DNA from 3 places in the Streptomyces sp. NPDC091377 genome. Region 2 is predicted to be linked to each of the others. Evidence: riboswitches for the same ligand, from Rfam matches in the RefSeq annotation. Region 2 holds a riboswitch; each other region holds the start of a gene.
The links. Region 2 has a riboswitch for cyclic di-AMP ahead of ACIQNG_RS34540 (M23 family metallopeptidase). Riboswitches for the same ligand answer to the same signal wherever they lie in the genome.
Positions count from the first base shown of each region.

Region 1 (4,651 bases), on a different contig from region 2:
GGCAAGCGCATGGCCCTGCCCGGCGCCCGTATGGTGATCCGTCAGCCGTCGCTGCCGGAGCCGATCGAGGGGCGGACGAGCGATCTCGTCATCCAGGCGGCGGAGTTGGAGCGGGTGCGCGTACGGCTGGAGCAGATCCTCGTACGGCATACGGGGCGTACGCCCGAGCAGATCGGCGCGGACATCGAGCGGGACAAGACGCTCACCGCGCGGGAGGCGCTGGAGTACGGTCTGGTCGACCGGATCATCAGCAGCCGCAAGGGCGCGCCGACGACGCCGGACGCGAGGTGAGGGGCGGATGCTGCCACCGGAGCACCCGCCGCTGCCCGCGCTGACCCGCGCCGAGGGCGAGCTGATCGACCGTTACCTGGACGCGGTCGATCTGCTGGGCCGGATCAATCCCGCGCGGCACACCGACACCTACGGCGCGCTGCGGGCCGCGCAGGCGCTCGTGGCGCGGACGATCGAGTTGCGCGACGCGCTCGCGCTGATGCACCACCGGGGCGAGAGCGAGATGCAGCCCGCCACGCTCGCGCGGGCGCTGCGCGTCCTGGACGGCGAGCGCCGCGCGGCGCGGGTGACCCTGCCTCCGCGCTCCGACAGTTGACGTGACGGCGGCCGACGTACACCCGGAACCGGTCGGTACGGGCTCACCCCGGTACGCCGGGGCGCGCGTTCAAACGGACCGAACGGTGTACCTCCTATTGGCGTATGAGCAGGTCGTTCCTGAGCACCGGCGCGGTTGCGCAATGCACCCTTGACGGCGCGGAACGCGGGGCTCCGTTGCAGGTCCGGGGCGTGCGCGCACTCTGACACGCGCTCGGATCTCAGGATGTCCACCCGAACGGACGAGTGGTGACTAACAACACAAATACTCGGTTCCGTTGGGATTTTCGGACACACGTAGGTGAAGATCCCTGACTGACGACAAGACCCCGCCACCGCGGCGGGGCGGTCCGGGCGGACGCCGAATCCTGCCGCCGCCCGGATGCCCGGTCGACAGGAGTGGATCGGCAGGAGTGGAGGACCCAGGCAAGACGGGTCGTCGGAGCGCTTTTCCCGGCTCCGAGCGGTCCTTGGGGTGAAGCCGCCTTCGGGCGGCCGGGCCACTTCGCCAGCCCGAATCCGACAGGTCATCCTTCACAGGCGGCTGACGAAGGGTTGCGCATGACCGCGCTCAATCGTGTCCCGTCTCTCATGGTCCGGGCCGGCACGGCCTCGGCCCTGACCCTCGCCGCCGTGGGCGGCACCGTGGTGGCACCCGGACTCGCCACCGAGGCGGCGGCAGCCGCGCCGGCGTCGAAGGCGCTCAAGGTGGCCGCCTCGAAGAAGGGTGCTCCCTACAGGTACGGGGCCACCGGACCCAACCGGTTCGACTGCTCGGGGCTGACGCAGTACTCGTTCAAGAAGGCGGGCAAGAAGCTGCCGCGCACGGCCGCCCAGCAGTACAACAAGACCAAGCACATCTCGGCCAAGAGCCGTAAGGCCGGTGACCTGGTCTTCTTCCACTCGGGCTCCAGCATCTACCACGTGGGCATCTACGCCGGTAAGGGGAAGATCTGGCACTCACCGAAGACCGGAGACGTGGTGCGACTGCAGAAGATCTGGACCAGGAGTGTCTGGTACGGGCGCGTGAAGTGACTCCCGGAGGGGCCGTGAGAGCGTCCTGACGCGCTGTCACGGCCTCGGACGGGCTGGGGGCGGGTCGTCGGCGGACGACCCGCCCTGCGCGCTTGCAGGGCCGTCCTGGCCCGTTCGCGCCCCGTTCGCGCCCCGTCCGCATGTCGGCCGGTACGTCGGCTCCCGTATGCCAGGCCCGTACGTCGGGCCGCGCGGCGGCCGTACGTGCGCGCCGCTCGGCGTGGCCATCGGGGAGCGCGGGGCCATCGGGGAGCGCGGGGCCGCGCTACGGTTTCTTGCGGCCCGCCGTCGTCACCGGGCGGGCCGGGATCGACCAGGGCAGTTCGATGGCGACCGTCTTGCCGCCCTCGCGGGTGGGATGCACCCTGAGCCTGCCGCCGTGCTCCGCCGCGAGCCAGCGGATGATCACCAGGCCGCGGCCGTTGTCCTGCTGGACCGCCGCGGGAAGCCGCTTCGGGAATCGTGGATGACTGTCCGTCACCCCGACCCGCACCCGGTCGTCATGGTCCACCATCAGATCCACCGTGAAGGTGGGTGACTGACCGAATGTGTGCTGTACGGCGTTGGTGGCCAGTTCCGAGACGATCAGACGGATGGTGTCCGCCAGGTCCGAGTCTGCCGGCAGACCCCATTCGACCAGGGTGTCGACCACATGACCGCGGGCCGCCGACACCGAGGCGGGATCGCTCGGCAGAGTGATGGACGCTTCCAGAGGATCTGCCATGACGACGCCGTCCCTTTCCCCCGGAACCGCAGTCCGACACGGAGGCGGATGGTTCGAGTACGGTCCCGGACTGGTGCTACGTCGTCAGCCTGCCATCAGCACGCCGGTCTCGGTGGCGATCCACCAAGATATGCATATATCTGTCGCTCGAAGCGGTGAACTCTGCGACGGCAGACCGTATTCGGACGACCCGGAAGGAGTAGGGAGCAACCCATGCAGCACGGTCCCGCGGTGCGCCGCCGGAAACTGGGCGCGGAACTGCGCGCCCTGCGCACCCGCGCGGGGCTCACCAGCGGTGAGGCCGCCGCTCTGGTCGGCTGGCACCAGTCCAAGGTCAGCCGGATCGAGACCGGCGCCAGCGGGGTGAAACCGGCCGATGTGCGGTTACTGCTGGACGCGTACCGGGTGAACGATCCCGACCTGCGCGAACTGCTGCTGGTGCTGGCCGGTTCGGAGGAAAGCGGGCGGCACCACTGGTGGCACGCCTACCGCGGTGTCCTGCCGCCGACGTACCGGGATTTCATCAGTCTGGAGTCACAGGCGACCGCGATGCGGACGCTGGAGACCACCGTGGTGCCGGGGCTGCTCCAGACGCCGGAGTACGCCCGCGCGGTGACCCGGGCGGCGGTGGAGGGGCTGGACGAGGAGCGGCTGGACGCGCTGGTGGAGGTACGGCTGGCCAGGCAGGATGTGCTACGGGCCGAGCCGCCGCTGGAGTTGCACGCGGTGCTGGACGAGGCCGTGCTGCACCGGGAGGTGGGTGGGCCCGAGGTGATGGCCCGTCAACGGGAGCGGCTCGCGGAGGCCGCGCGGCTGCCCCAAGTGCGCCTCCAAGTACTGCCCTTCTCCGCCGGGGCGCACATCGGCGTCACCGGTCCTTTCGTTATTTTCTCATTTTCGAGCACCTCCGATCTGGACGTGGTTGTTCTAGACCACTTGACGAGTAGCCTCTATCTCGAAGGGAGAGAAGACCTCGGTGCCTACAGCGAGGGCTTCAGCACCCTTCAGTTCCACGCCCTTTCCCCAGAGGATTCGTTGGACTACATCGCCGGAATGAATGACGGCGTATAGGGAGGCACCATGACAGCACTGCCTCGACATGTATCTGCGAGTGACCGACTGCACGGTGTGCGATGGCTGCGCAGCAGTTACAGCACAGGCGCGAACAACTGCGTCGAGACGGCCCGGCCGGGCCGGGGCCCCTGGGCCGGTCTGCTCGCCGTGCGCGACTCCAAGAACCCGGCGGGACCCGCGCTGCTCTTCTCCCCCGAGAGCTGGGCGGGCTTCACGACCGCGTTCCGCTGAGTCGGGTCGCTCCCGGAGGACACCACCGAGGCACCCATCCCGGAGCCCGTTCCCGATCCGTCCCGGTCATCGCGGGTCCCGGCCGACCGGCCGGGCGCGTGCTCGGCGTCTCTCGACCGTGTCACCGACTCATGGTCGCGTCCCGCCGATGACCTGGACCGCATGGTCGACCTGTTCCCCGGAGAGGTCCGCGCGGGCCGTCAGCCGCAGCCGCGAGACACCGTCGGGCACGGACGGCGGGCGGAAACAGCCCACCGCCAGCCCGGCGGCACGGCACTCGGCCGCCCACCGCACGGCCCCCTCCGGGGACGGCGCCCGCACCGACACCACCGCCGCGTCCGGCCGGACCGACGCCATCCCCCCGGCCGTCAGCCGGGAGTGCAGTTCGGCGGCCACCGCCCGTGCCCGCGCGGCCCGCTCCGGTTCGCGGCGCAGCAGGCGCAGGGCCGCCAGCGCGGCACCCACCGCCGCGGGGGCCAGCCCGGTGTCGAAGATGAACGTCCGTGCCGCGTTGACCAGATGGTCGATGACCGGCGCGGGCCCCAGCACCACGCCCCCCTGGCTGCCCAGCGACTTGGAGAGCGTGGCCGTCACGACCACGTCCCGCGCGCCCGCGAGGCCCGCCGCGTGGGCCGCGCCCCGGCCGCCGTCGCCCAGTACGCCCAGGCCGTGCGCGTCGTCCACCAGCAGCCCGGCCCCGTGCTCCCGGCACACCCCGGCGAGCGCGCCGAGCGGGGCGGCGTCGCCGTCCACCGAGAACACCGTGTCGGAGACCACCACGGCGGGCCCGTCCTGGGTCCGCAGCGCCTTGTCCACGGCGTCCGGATCGGTGTGCCCCACGACCTGGGTGGTGCCGCGCGCCAGCCGACAGCCGTCGATCAGGGAGGCGTGGTTGCCCGCGTCGGAGACGATCAGCGAACCGTGCGGGGCCAGCGCGGTGACGGCGGCGAGGTTGGCCGCGTAGCCCGAGGAGAAGACGAG
Region 1 is NZ_JBIVUE010000002.1:94,213-98,863, reverse strand. It holds gene ACIQNG_RS04640 (ATP-dependent Clp protease proteolytic subunit) at 1-291, shown strand, start outside; gene ACIQNG_RS04635 (hypothetical protein) at 299-607, shown strand; cyclic di-AMP (ydaO/yuaA leader) riboswitch at 956-1,164, shown strand; gene ACIQNG_RS04630 (C40 family peptidase) at 1,168-1,641, shown strand; gene ACIQNG_RS04625 (ATP-binding protein) at 1,907-2,365, opposite strand; gene ACIQNG_RS04620 (helix-turn-helix domain-containing protein) at 2,579-3,436, shown strand; gene ACIQNG_RS04615 (DUF397 domain-containing protein) at 3,446-3,670, shown strand; gene ACIQNG_RS04610 (8-amino-7-oxononanoate synthase) at 3,800-4,651, opposite strand, start outside.
Region 1: another riboswitch for cyclic di-AMP. It lies ahead of ACIQNG_RS04630 (C40 family peptidase); the one in region 2 lies ahead of ACIQNG_RS34540 (M23 family metallopeptidase).

Region 2 (4,651 bases):
GACCGTACGGCCGTGGCGGCGGGCTTCGGTCTGCTGCGGCTGGCCGGGGCGCCCTCCCTGGGCTGGCTGGACGTGAAGACGTCCGGGGACGTCGAGGTGCCCGTCATCGAGGCCGCCATCGACGAGGAGCTGGCCCGCTTCGCCGCGGAGGGCCCCACGGCCGAGGAGATGGAGCGCGCCCAGGCCCAGCTGGAACGCGAGTGGCTGGACCGGCTCGGCACGGTCGCGGGCCGCGCCGACGAACTGTGCCGTTACGCGGTCCTGTTCGGCGACCCGCAGCTCGCCCTGACCGCCGTGCAGCGCGTCCTGGAGGTGACCGCCGAGGACGTCCAGAAGGTCGCCAAGGAGCGGCTGCGGCCCGACAACCGCGCGGTGCTCGTCTACGAGCCCACCGCCCCGGAGGCGGACCAGACCGACGGCGCGGAAGCCGCCGCCAGCGACGACACCGAGGAGGCGGCCCAGTGAGCGCGCCGGCCCAGATGGAGTTCCACCCCCAGCCGCAGGCCGGTGACGCCCGCCCCTGGGCTTTCCCCGCGCCCGCGCGCGGAGCGCTCGGCAACGGTCTTACGGTGCTGCGCTGTCACCGCCCCGGCCAGCAGGTCGTCGCCGTCGAGGTGCTGCTGGACGCCCCGCTGGACGCCGAGCCGGCCGGTCTGGACGGGGTGGCCACGATCATGGCCCGCGCGTTCTCCGAGGGCACCGACAAGCACTCCGCCGAGGAGTTCGCCGCCGAGCTGGAGCGCTGCGGCGCCACCCTGGACGCGCACGCCGACCACCCCGGCGTACGCCTCAGCCTGGAAGTCCCGGCCTCCCGGCTGGCGAAGGCCCTCGCGCTGCTCGCCGACGCCCTGCGCGCGCCCGCGTTCGCGGACAGCGAGGTCGAGCGGCTGGTGCGCAACCGCCTGGACGAGATCCCGCACGAGCTGGCCAACCCCTCGCGCCGGGCGGCCAAGGAGCTGTCCAAGGAGCTGTTCCCGCCCACCTCGCGCATGTCCCGCCCGCGCCAGGGCACCGAGGACACGGTTTCCGGCATCGACTCCGCCGCCGTACGCGCCTTCTACGAGAAGCATGTGCGTCCCGCGACCGGCACCGTCGTGGTCGTCGGCGATCTGACCGGTGTCGACCTCGACACGCTGCTCGGGGACACGCTGGGCGCCTGGACGGGCTCCTCTGCCGCGCCGCGCCCGGTGCCGTCGGTCGGCGCCGACGACACCGGCCGGATCGTCATCGTGGACCGGCCCGGGGCCGTGCAGACCCAGCTGCTCATCGGCCGCGTCGGATCCGACCGGCACGACCGTGTCTGGCCCGCCCAAGTGCTCGGCACGTACTGCCTGGGCGGCACGCTCACCTCGCGCCTGGACCGGGTCCTGCGCGAGGAGAAGGGCTACACGTACGGGATCCGGGCGTTCGGGCAGGTCCTGCGGTCCGCTCCCGACGGCACGGGCGTCTCCATGCTCGCCATCAGCGGCTCGGTCGACACGCCGAACACCGGACCGGCCCTGGACGACCTGTGGACGGTGCTGCGCACGCTCGCGGCGGAGGGCCTGACCGACGCCGAGCGGGACGTCGCCGTGCAGAACCTGGTGGGTGTGGCGCCGCTCAAGTACGAGACCGCAGCGGCGGTCGCGGGCACGCTGGCGGACCAGGTCGAGCAGCACCTGCCCGACGACTTCCAGGCGACGCTCTATCAGCAGCTCGCGGCCACCGGCACGGTGGAGGCCACGGCGGCCGTGGTCAACGCCTTCCCCGTGGACCGTCTGGTGACGATCCTCGTGGGTGACGCCGCTCAGATCAAGGAGCCCGTCGAGGCTCTCGGGATCGGTCAAGTCACCGTCGTGGCCGCCGAGTAGGCGACCGGGCGGGCCGCCCGGCAGGGCGGTCGCTCGGACGGCGGCCGACATGCCGTACGCGCGTGCGAGGGCCCCGGGTGGCGGGAGACGCCACCCGGGGCCCTCGCGTCGTACTCCGAAGCGTCCTGAGGCGCCCAGAGGCGTTCTGAGGCGTCCAGAGACGAGCCCGAGAGGAGCCCGAGAGGAACCTGGCACGTGCCTGAGAGGAGCCCGGGAACGAGCCCGGGAACGAGCCCGGGACGAGCATGAGTCGGGCGCGAGTCGAACCCGAGTCGAACGCGAACCGGGCCCGAAGCGGCCCGCGAGGTGTCCGAATTGGGGGAGAGGTTGCCTGTCTGCACTGTGGCGTACGCAACAAAAACGCGGATCTGTTTGGGGTTCGAATGATCGCCGCCTTAGCGTCATCCCGGCTGTTCGTCATGCAGCGCGCCGCATCCGCGGCACCGGACAGCCATCGCCGAGTCCCTGAGGCGCGAGCCAAAGGGGAGCCGGGGACCCATCGCAGTCCCTGGGGTGAATCGGACGCCCGCGCGTGAGCGAGGGGGTCCGTAGGAGACCTTCCTGCTCCGAACCCGTCAGCTAACCCGGTAGGCGAGAGGGAAGGAAAGGACCAGCCACTTCATGGCGTTCACTCGCGCCACCGGGAAGCACCGGCGACCCACCCGTCTGCAGAGCACCACCGCCCGCGCGGCCGGGGTCGCGGCCCTCACCACCACCGGGGTCGTCGGCACCTTCGCCGCCCCGGCACTGGCCGCGGGACAGCCCGCCCAGCAGCCCGGTCTGTCGCCCGTCATCAGCATCGACGACTCGGTCGCCGAGCAGATCGACGCCCAGGCGTCGGCCCAGATGGAAGCCGCCCGGGTGAAAGCCGAGGCCGAGGCCCGCAAGAAGGCCCAGGCCGAGGCCAAGAAGCGGGCCGTGGAGCAGGCCGAGAGGGAGCGCGAGGCCGAGGAGCGCGCCGCCCGCGAGGCCGAGCGCGAGCGCCTGAACCGTTTCGTCTCCCCGGTCGGCGGCTCGTACGTGTCGACCAGCTACCAGGCCAACAGCGGCCTGTGGTCCTCCGGCAGCCACACCGGCATCGACTTCCACGCCTCCGTGGGCACCGTCATCCAGTCCGTCGGCTCCGGCACCGTGGTCGAGGCCGGCTGGGGCAACGCGTACGGCAATCAAGTCGTGATCAAGATGAATGACGGCACGTACACCCAGTACGCGCACCTCTCCTCGATCAGCGTGTCGGCCGGGCAGGTCGTCGAGCCGGGCCAGCAGATCGGCCTGGCCGGTGACACCGGCAACGTCACCGGGGCGCACCTGCACTTCGAGGCCCGCAGCACCTCCGAGTACGGCTCCGACATCGACCCGCTGTCCTACCTCCGCGCGCGCGGCGTCTCCCTCTGACGGCCTCGGCCCTCTGACGGCGTGGCGTTCTGACGTTCCACCTCTTCGCGCGCCTGCACGGTGTGACAAAAGCCCCGGCTCCCCGAGCCGGGGCTTTTGCCGTTTCGGACAGCCGCCCTGTCCAAAAAATATCCCCGGAATCCGGCCCGCCATCGGAAATTCCGGCTCATTGCAATAGAGTCACTGTCCACACGTCGATCGTGGGAGTTTTCGCGGTGATTAAGGCGGAGGTCGGTCATGCGTATTCCGGCGCACTCGGTGTGCACGGCGATCCGGGACGACATCATCGCCGGTGTCTACGAACGCGGCGCCCGGCTCACCGAGGAAGTCCTCGCCCGCCGCTACGGCGTCTCCCGCGTCCCCGTCCGTGAGGCCCTGCGCACCCTGGAGGCCGAGGGCTTCGTCGTCACCCGGCGCCACGCGGGCGCGTGCGTGGCGGAACCCACCGAGCAGGAGGCCGCCGACCTGCTGGAGATGCGGGCGCTCCTGGAGCCCCTCGCCGCCGCGCGGGCCGCACAGCGGCGTACGGAGGCCCATCTGAAGGTGCTGCGCGGCTTGGTCCGGCTCGGCCAGGAACGGACCCGCAGGGGCAGCAGTGACGATCTGCGCTCCCTGGGGAGCTGGTTCCACGAGACCCTGGCCCAGTCGTCCGGCAGCCCCTCCCTGGTCGCGATGCTCACCCAGCTCCGGCACAAGATCGCCTGGATGTACGCCGTGGAGGTGCCGGCCGCGCCCCACGAGTCCTGGGCCGAGCACGGCGCCATCGTGGACGCCGTCACGCGCGGGGACGCCGAACGCGCGCGGGCCCTCACCGCGCTGCACGCCGAGCGCACCACGTCCGCCCACCGCCTCCGCTTCCCCGGCGGCAGCCAGGACCGTGTGAGGACTTCGCAACCTCCCGTAAACATGACGGGCCAGCGGCTTTAACAAAAGCGCCGTATACAAAGAAGAGGGAATTCGAGGGCGGCTATTTCGGTTGCCCTTTTCCGGCGTGCCGTGACCTTGCTTATGCGCGGCGCGGACTTTATGACGCGAGCCGTGGATCGGTAGGGGCGGGAAACCCGGCCGACGCGTGCCGGGTGAATACACAACAAAGCCGCGTCGCCGGCTGGGGCGACGCGGCTTCGGCGTCCGCTGCCGCCGCCCGTCGTGCGCGGGGGCGGACGTGCGGACCGTTTCAGACGGTCTCGGGAAGCTCCTCAAGCCCTTCCGAGACCAGCTTGGCCAGGCGGTCGAGGGCCGCGTCGGCGCCCTCGGCGGCGGAGGCCAGGACGACCTCCTCGCCACCCTTGGCGCCCAGGCCGAGCACGGCCAGCATGGAGGCCGCGTTGACGGGGTCGCCGTCGGCCTTGGCGATCGTCACGGGAACCCCGGAAGCCGTGGCGGCCCGGACGAAGATGGAGGCG
Region 2 is NZ_JBIVUE010000024.1:59,709-64,359, reverse strand. It holds gene ACIQNG_RS34550 (M16 family metallopeptidase) at 1-465, shown strand, start outside; gene ACIQNG_RS34545 (M16 family metallopeptidase) at 480-1,850, shown strand; cyclic di-AMP (ydaO/yuaA leader) riboswitch at 2,296-2,459, shown strand; gene ACIQNG_RS34540 (M23 family metallopeptidase) at 2,472-3,245, shown strand; gene ACIQNG_RS34535 (GntR family transcriptional regulator) at 3,483-4,172, shown strand; gene ACIQNG_RS34530 (HPr family phosphocarrier protein) at 4,423-4,651, opposite strand, start outside.

Region 3 (4,651 bases), on a different contig from region 2:
TCCCGGACGGCGTCGGCGGTGCTCACACCGTGACCGCCGGGTGAAAGGTCACGGCGTGACCATGGACGGACACCCCTGAGTCACCCGGACGATAAGGTGACCGCGTGGCCAGAGTTCGGTTGAGCGTGGAAGAGCGGCGCGAGGAGATGCTGAGGGCCGCGATCGAGCAGATCGAGGACCGGGGGCTCGCCGCGGTCCGGATCGCCGACGTGGCCTCGGTGCTCGGCGTGAGCAACGCGCTGGTGCTGTACCACTTCTCCACCAAGGAGAAGCTCGTGGCCGCCGCGTTCGCCTACGCCGCCCAGGACGATCTCGCGCATCTGCGCAAGGTGCTCGGCCGCCGTACCAGCGCGCTGCGCCGACTGCGGGCGGCGGTGCGCTGGTACGCCCCCACCGGTCAGGCCAAGGGCTGGCGGCTGTGGATCGAGGGCTGGGCGGCGGCGCTGCGCGAGCCGGGCCTCAAGGACGTGACCCGCGCTCTCGACCGCCAGTGGAAGGCGGCGATCGCCGAGGTCATAGCGGAGGGCGTGGCCGCCGGTGAGTTCCGGTGCGCGGACCCCACGGCGACGGCCCTGCGGCTGACCGCGCTGCTGGACGGGCTGGCCGTGCAGATGACGTCGTACGCGGGCGCGGGCACGGTGTCCCGTGCCCGCGCCCTGCGCTGGGTGGACGAGGCCCTGGCCCGCGAACTGGGCCTGCCCTCCCTCTAGACCGTCGGCCGCCGCGCCGACCCGACAGCGCCCGGCCGCCCGGTTGTACGGTTTCCGGCCGTACGGTTTCCGGCCGTACGGTTGTCCCGCGGCCCCGCCGTCCGGCCGCCCCGCCATTCGGCCGCCCCGCCATTCGGCCGTCAGCGCAGCCGTCCGGTCAGGCCACCGAGTCGATGCGCCACTTGATGGCCTCCGGCGAGAGTGCGCCCTTGGCCGTCACATGGTCGCCGGAGGACTGACCGCGCAGCCGGCGGCCGATCCACGGCACCAGGTACTCCCGCGCCCAGTGCACATCGTCCCGGCGGATGTCGAGCGTCCCGCGCGGCGGCTGCGGCGGCCAGGGCTGCTCGGGGTCGGCCGGGATGTCCAGACCGAGCGCCTGCCCGGCGCGCAGCGCCACCCTGGTGTGCCCCTCGGGCGAGAGATGGAGCCGGTCGTGGTCCCAGGCCCGGCGGTCCTGGACGGACTTGAGGGACCACAGGTCGAGGACCGGACAGCCGTACCGGTCGGCGACCGCCCGGACATGTCCGTTGTACGTCGCGATCTTGCCGCGCAGATGCTTGAGGAGCGGCACCCCGCGCGTGTCGAAGCCGGTGGTCACCAGCACGGTTCCGGCCGCCTCGGTCAGCACCGCGACCGCGCGCTCGAAGCGCTCGGCCACGTCGTCCGGGTCGCTGCCCGGCCGGAGGATGTCATTGCCGCCGGCACAGAAGGAGATCAGGTCGGGGGCGAGTTCCCGCGCCCTCGGCACCTGTTCCGCCACGATCTGGTCCAGCAGCCTGCCTCGCACCGCGAGGTTGTTGTAGTTGAAGTCGTCTTCCGGTCGCCGGTCCGCGAGCAGCACCGCGAACCTGTCGGCCCAGCCGACGAACGCCCCGTCGGGGCCGGGGTCACCGACACCCTCACTGAAGCTGTCCCCCAGCGCCACGTACGACCCGATCACTGATCTGCTGTCGTTCTTCGAATCGTCTGCCACATCGAGCCATGATTCCTCTTCGAATGTGACCTACGCGACCGTAATACGGGGTTGACGGGCGGTGAGATGAGCCACGGATCCACAGGGGTCACTTCGGGAATAACCACGAGGGTCCCTGACGGCCCCCGGGCGGTGGTGGCCCGCGAGGCTGCGGACCTGCCGAAGGCCGGACCCGGGGATCGGGGGTCCGGCCTTCGGGATGATGCGCGGCGGGTGCCTCGGGTCAGATGGAGAGGCCGAGCGAGCGCAGGTAGGCGACGGGGTCGACGTCCGAGCCGTAGTCCGGCGTGGTCCGGATCTCGAAGTGCAGGTGCGGGCCGGTCACATTGCCGGTCGCGCCCGAGAGGCCGACCTGCTGTCCTGCGGTCACGGTCTGGCCCTGCGAGACGGAGAGCGAGGACAGGTGGGCGTACTGGGCGTAGTGGCCGTCGGCGAGCTTGAGGACGACCTGGTTGCCGTAGGCGCCGCCCGCGCCGGCGGAGACGACCGTGCCGGCGCCGACGGCCTTGAGGGAGGTGCCGGTCGGGACGGAGAAGTCCACACCGGTGTGGTAGCCGCTGGACCACATGCTGCCGGACATCCGGTACGCGGTGCCCACGGAGCCCGACACCGGGAGGCTGTAGTCGCCCGCGGCGGCCGTGTCGGTGGACGGGGTCTCGGCGGACTGCGACGGGGCCGACGCCTGCGTGTCGGTGGCCTCGGAGGACTGCGAGGTCCCCGTGGACTCCGTGGACTTCGTGGACTCCTCGGAGCGTGTGGAGCCGGAGGACGCGGGCGCCTCGGCGGACTCCGGGGCGGCCGACGGCTTCGTCTCGCTCGCGGCGGCGCCGGACGCCTTGCCGCCGAGGGTGAGCTTCAGGCCGGGGTGGATGAGCGACGGGTCGGCGCCCACGGCCTCGCGGTTGTCCTCGTAGATCCGCTGCCAGCCACCGCTGACGTCCTGCTCGTCGGCGATCTTCGCCAGGTAGTCGCCCACCTTCACGGAGTAGGTCCGGGTGGTGGACTGCTTCTCGGACGTCTGCGAGGCGGACTGCCCGGCGGACGGGGAGACGGACGGCGAGGCGCTCTGCTGGGAGACCGACTGCGGTGCCGCCACGACGGACTGGCCCGGTGCGGCGTACGCCCCGGTCGCGCCCATGAGCGGGAGGGCGAGTGCGGCGCCACCGGTTCCGGCGACCGCGATGGAGCGGGTGAGGCTCAGGGACTTGGTACGGCGGTGCTTACCCTTCGCGGGCATAGGGGTTTCCTCTCCGGCGCCTGCGAGGTGAGCTGTCGGGTGCGGGCTGGAGATGCCCGGCCACGTGCGCAGACGCGGCTTGACCCCTAGCCTGTTCCGGAGACCGGGACAGGCGGTGAGTCCTGTGGGTCCCCCGCTCCTGCCGGTCACGGGTGGGTTGATGTGCGTTCCGGACGGCGGCAGGATTCGGCGTTCCGTCCGGATTCGGTGGCGAACGTAAGCGACCAAGACGCGAAGGAACAAGCAGGAGGTTCCACCCGAAGGCCACCTTCTTGATCCACGGCACCGCTCACCGGTCACCCTGCGTCGAGATGGCACGGGTCGTTTTCCTCAAAGGCCCTTGAGGCGCACCTCGATTACGTGGACATGACGTGCGACGCACGGTCACGGGTATGACGCTGCTCACGTGGGCCCGCTCCACCGCCCTTTACTCCAGAGCGAGTTGTTATTAAAGCCATCAATTCGGACAGAAGTCCCAGACAATGCATAGGGGAGGAAGAGGGGTATTGAGGTGCACAGGGAACACACAGGCTTCCCCTGCCGGGGTTCCTCCGGTTCGTGCGGCCGGTTCGCGAGGCCATGTCGTATCGTCGGAGCCCCCTGCCGGACGGCGACACAGCCGGGCCGGTGAGCCGACTGGGAGGAGCCCCCGTGACGCAGCAGATCCCGTCGACCGAACCCGAGCTGGCCGGAGTGCGCAACTTCCGTGACGTGGGCGGACTGCCCACCGAGGACGGCCGCCGGGTACGCCACGGGGTGCTGTTCCGCAGCGGGCATCTCGCCCACGCGACCGCCGAGGACACCGCGTTCCTCTCCTCCCTCGGGCTGCACACGATCTTCGACTTCCGCAACGCGGCGGACCAGCTCCTGGAGGGCCAGGACGTCGAGCTGCCCGGGGTGCGCAATGTGAATCTGCCGCTGAGCGACCCGGCGGACGGCGCCGAGTTCTGGAAGATGGTCCGCGACGGCGATCTGGACCAGCTCCGCGGGCTGCTCGCCGGCGGGCAGGCGGAGAACCGGATGATCGACTCGTACCGCCTGATCGTCAAGGAGCGCAACGCGGAGCACGCGCGTGTGCTGCGCGCGCTCGCCGAGGACAGCGTCCCGGCGCTGATGCACTGCGCGGCCGGCAAGGACCGCGCGGGGCTGTCGATCGCGGTGACGCTGCTGGCCGTCGGGGTGGAGCGCGAGGCGATCCTCGGCGACTACCTGGAGTCCAACGCCCTCCACCGGCGCTACAAGGTGCACCGCAGCGGCAGCTCCGCCTCGGCCTACTCCCCCGAGGTGATGGAACTGCTCAGCCCGCTCTTCGACGCGCGCGCCGCGTACCTGGAGGCCGCGTTCGAGACCATCGAGGGGACCTGGGGCGGGGTCGACGCCTATCTGGAACGCGGCCTGCGGGTCACACCCGAGCTGCGGGAACGGCTGCGGGAGCGACTCCTCGACTGAGCGGCCCCATGACCGGGCGACGCCCCGGGGCCGCAGGGCACCCAGGGCCTCAGGGCACCCGGGGCCTCAGGGCTCCCGTCGGCTACTTCGCGCCGACCTCGAAGAGCAGGTACAGGAACGCGGCGAAGACATGTCCGACGGCGACATAGATGAACAGCCGGATCCAGATCCCGAGGTGCCGCTTCTCCTTGGGCTTGGTGGCCTTGATCTCACTCATCGCGTTTCTCCCGTGATCGGGCCGAGGCACAGCGCGGCCGTGGGGCTCTGCAAGAGGGTGTG
Region 3 is NZ_JBIVUE010000003.1:4,721-9,371, reverse strand. It holds gene ACIQNG_RS07725 (TetR/AcrR family transcriptional regulator) at 147-710, shown strand; gene ACIQNG_RS07720 (SGNH/GDSL hydrolase family protein) at 868-1,653, opposite strand; gene ACIQNG_RS07715 (LysM peptidoglycan-binding domain-containing M23 family metallopeptidase) at 1,910-2,923, opposite strand; cyclic di-AMP (ydaO/yuaA leader) riboswitch at 2,928-3,125, opposite strand; gene ACIQNG_RS07710 (tyrosine-protein phosphatase) at 3,575-4,372, shown strand; gene ACIQNG_RS07705 (DUF6126 family protein) at 4,455-4,589, opposite strand; gene ACIQNG_RS07700 (helix-turn-helix domain-containing protein) at 4,586-4,651, opposite strand, start outside.
Region 3: another riboswitch for cyclic di-AMP. It lies ahead of ACIQNG_RS07715 (LysM peptidoglycan-binding domain-containing M23 family metallopeptidase); the one in region 2 lies ahead of ACIQNG_RS34540 (M23 family metallopeptidase).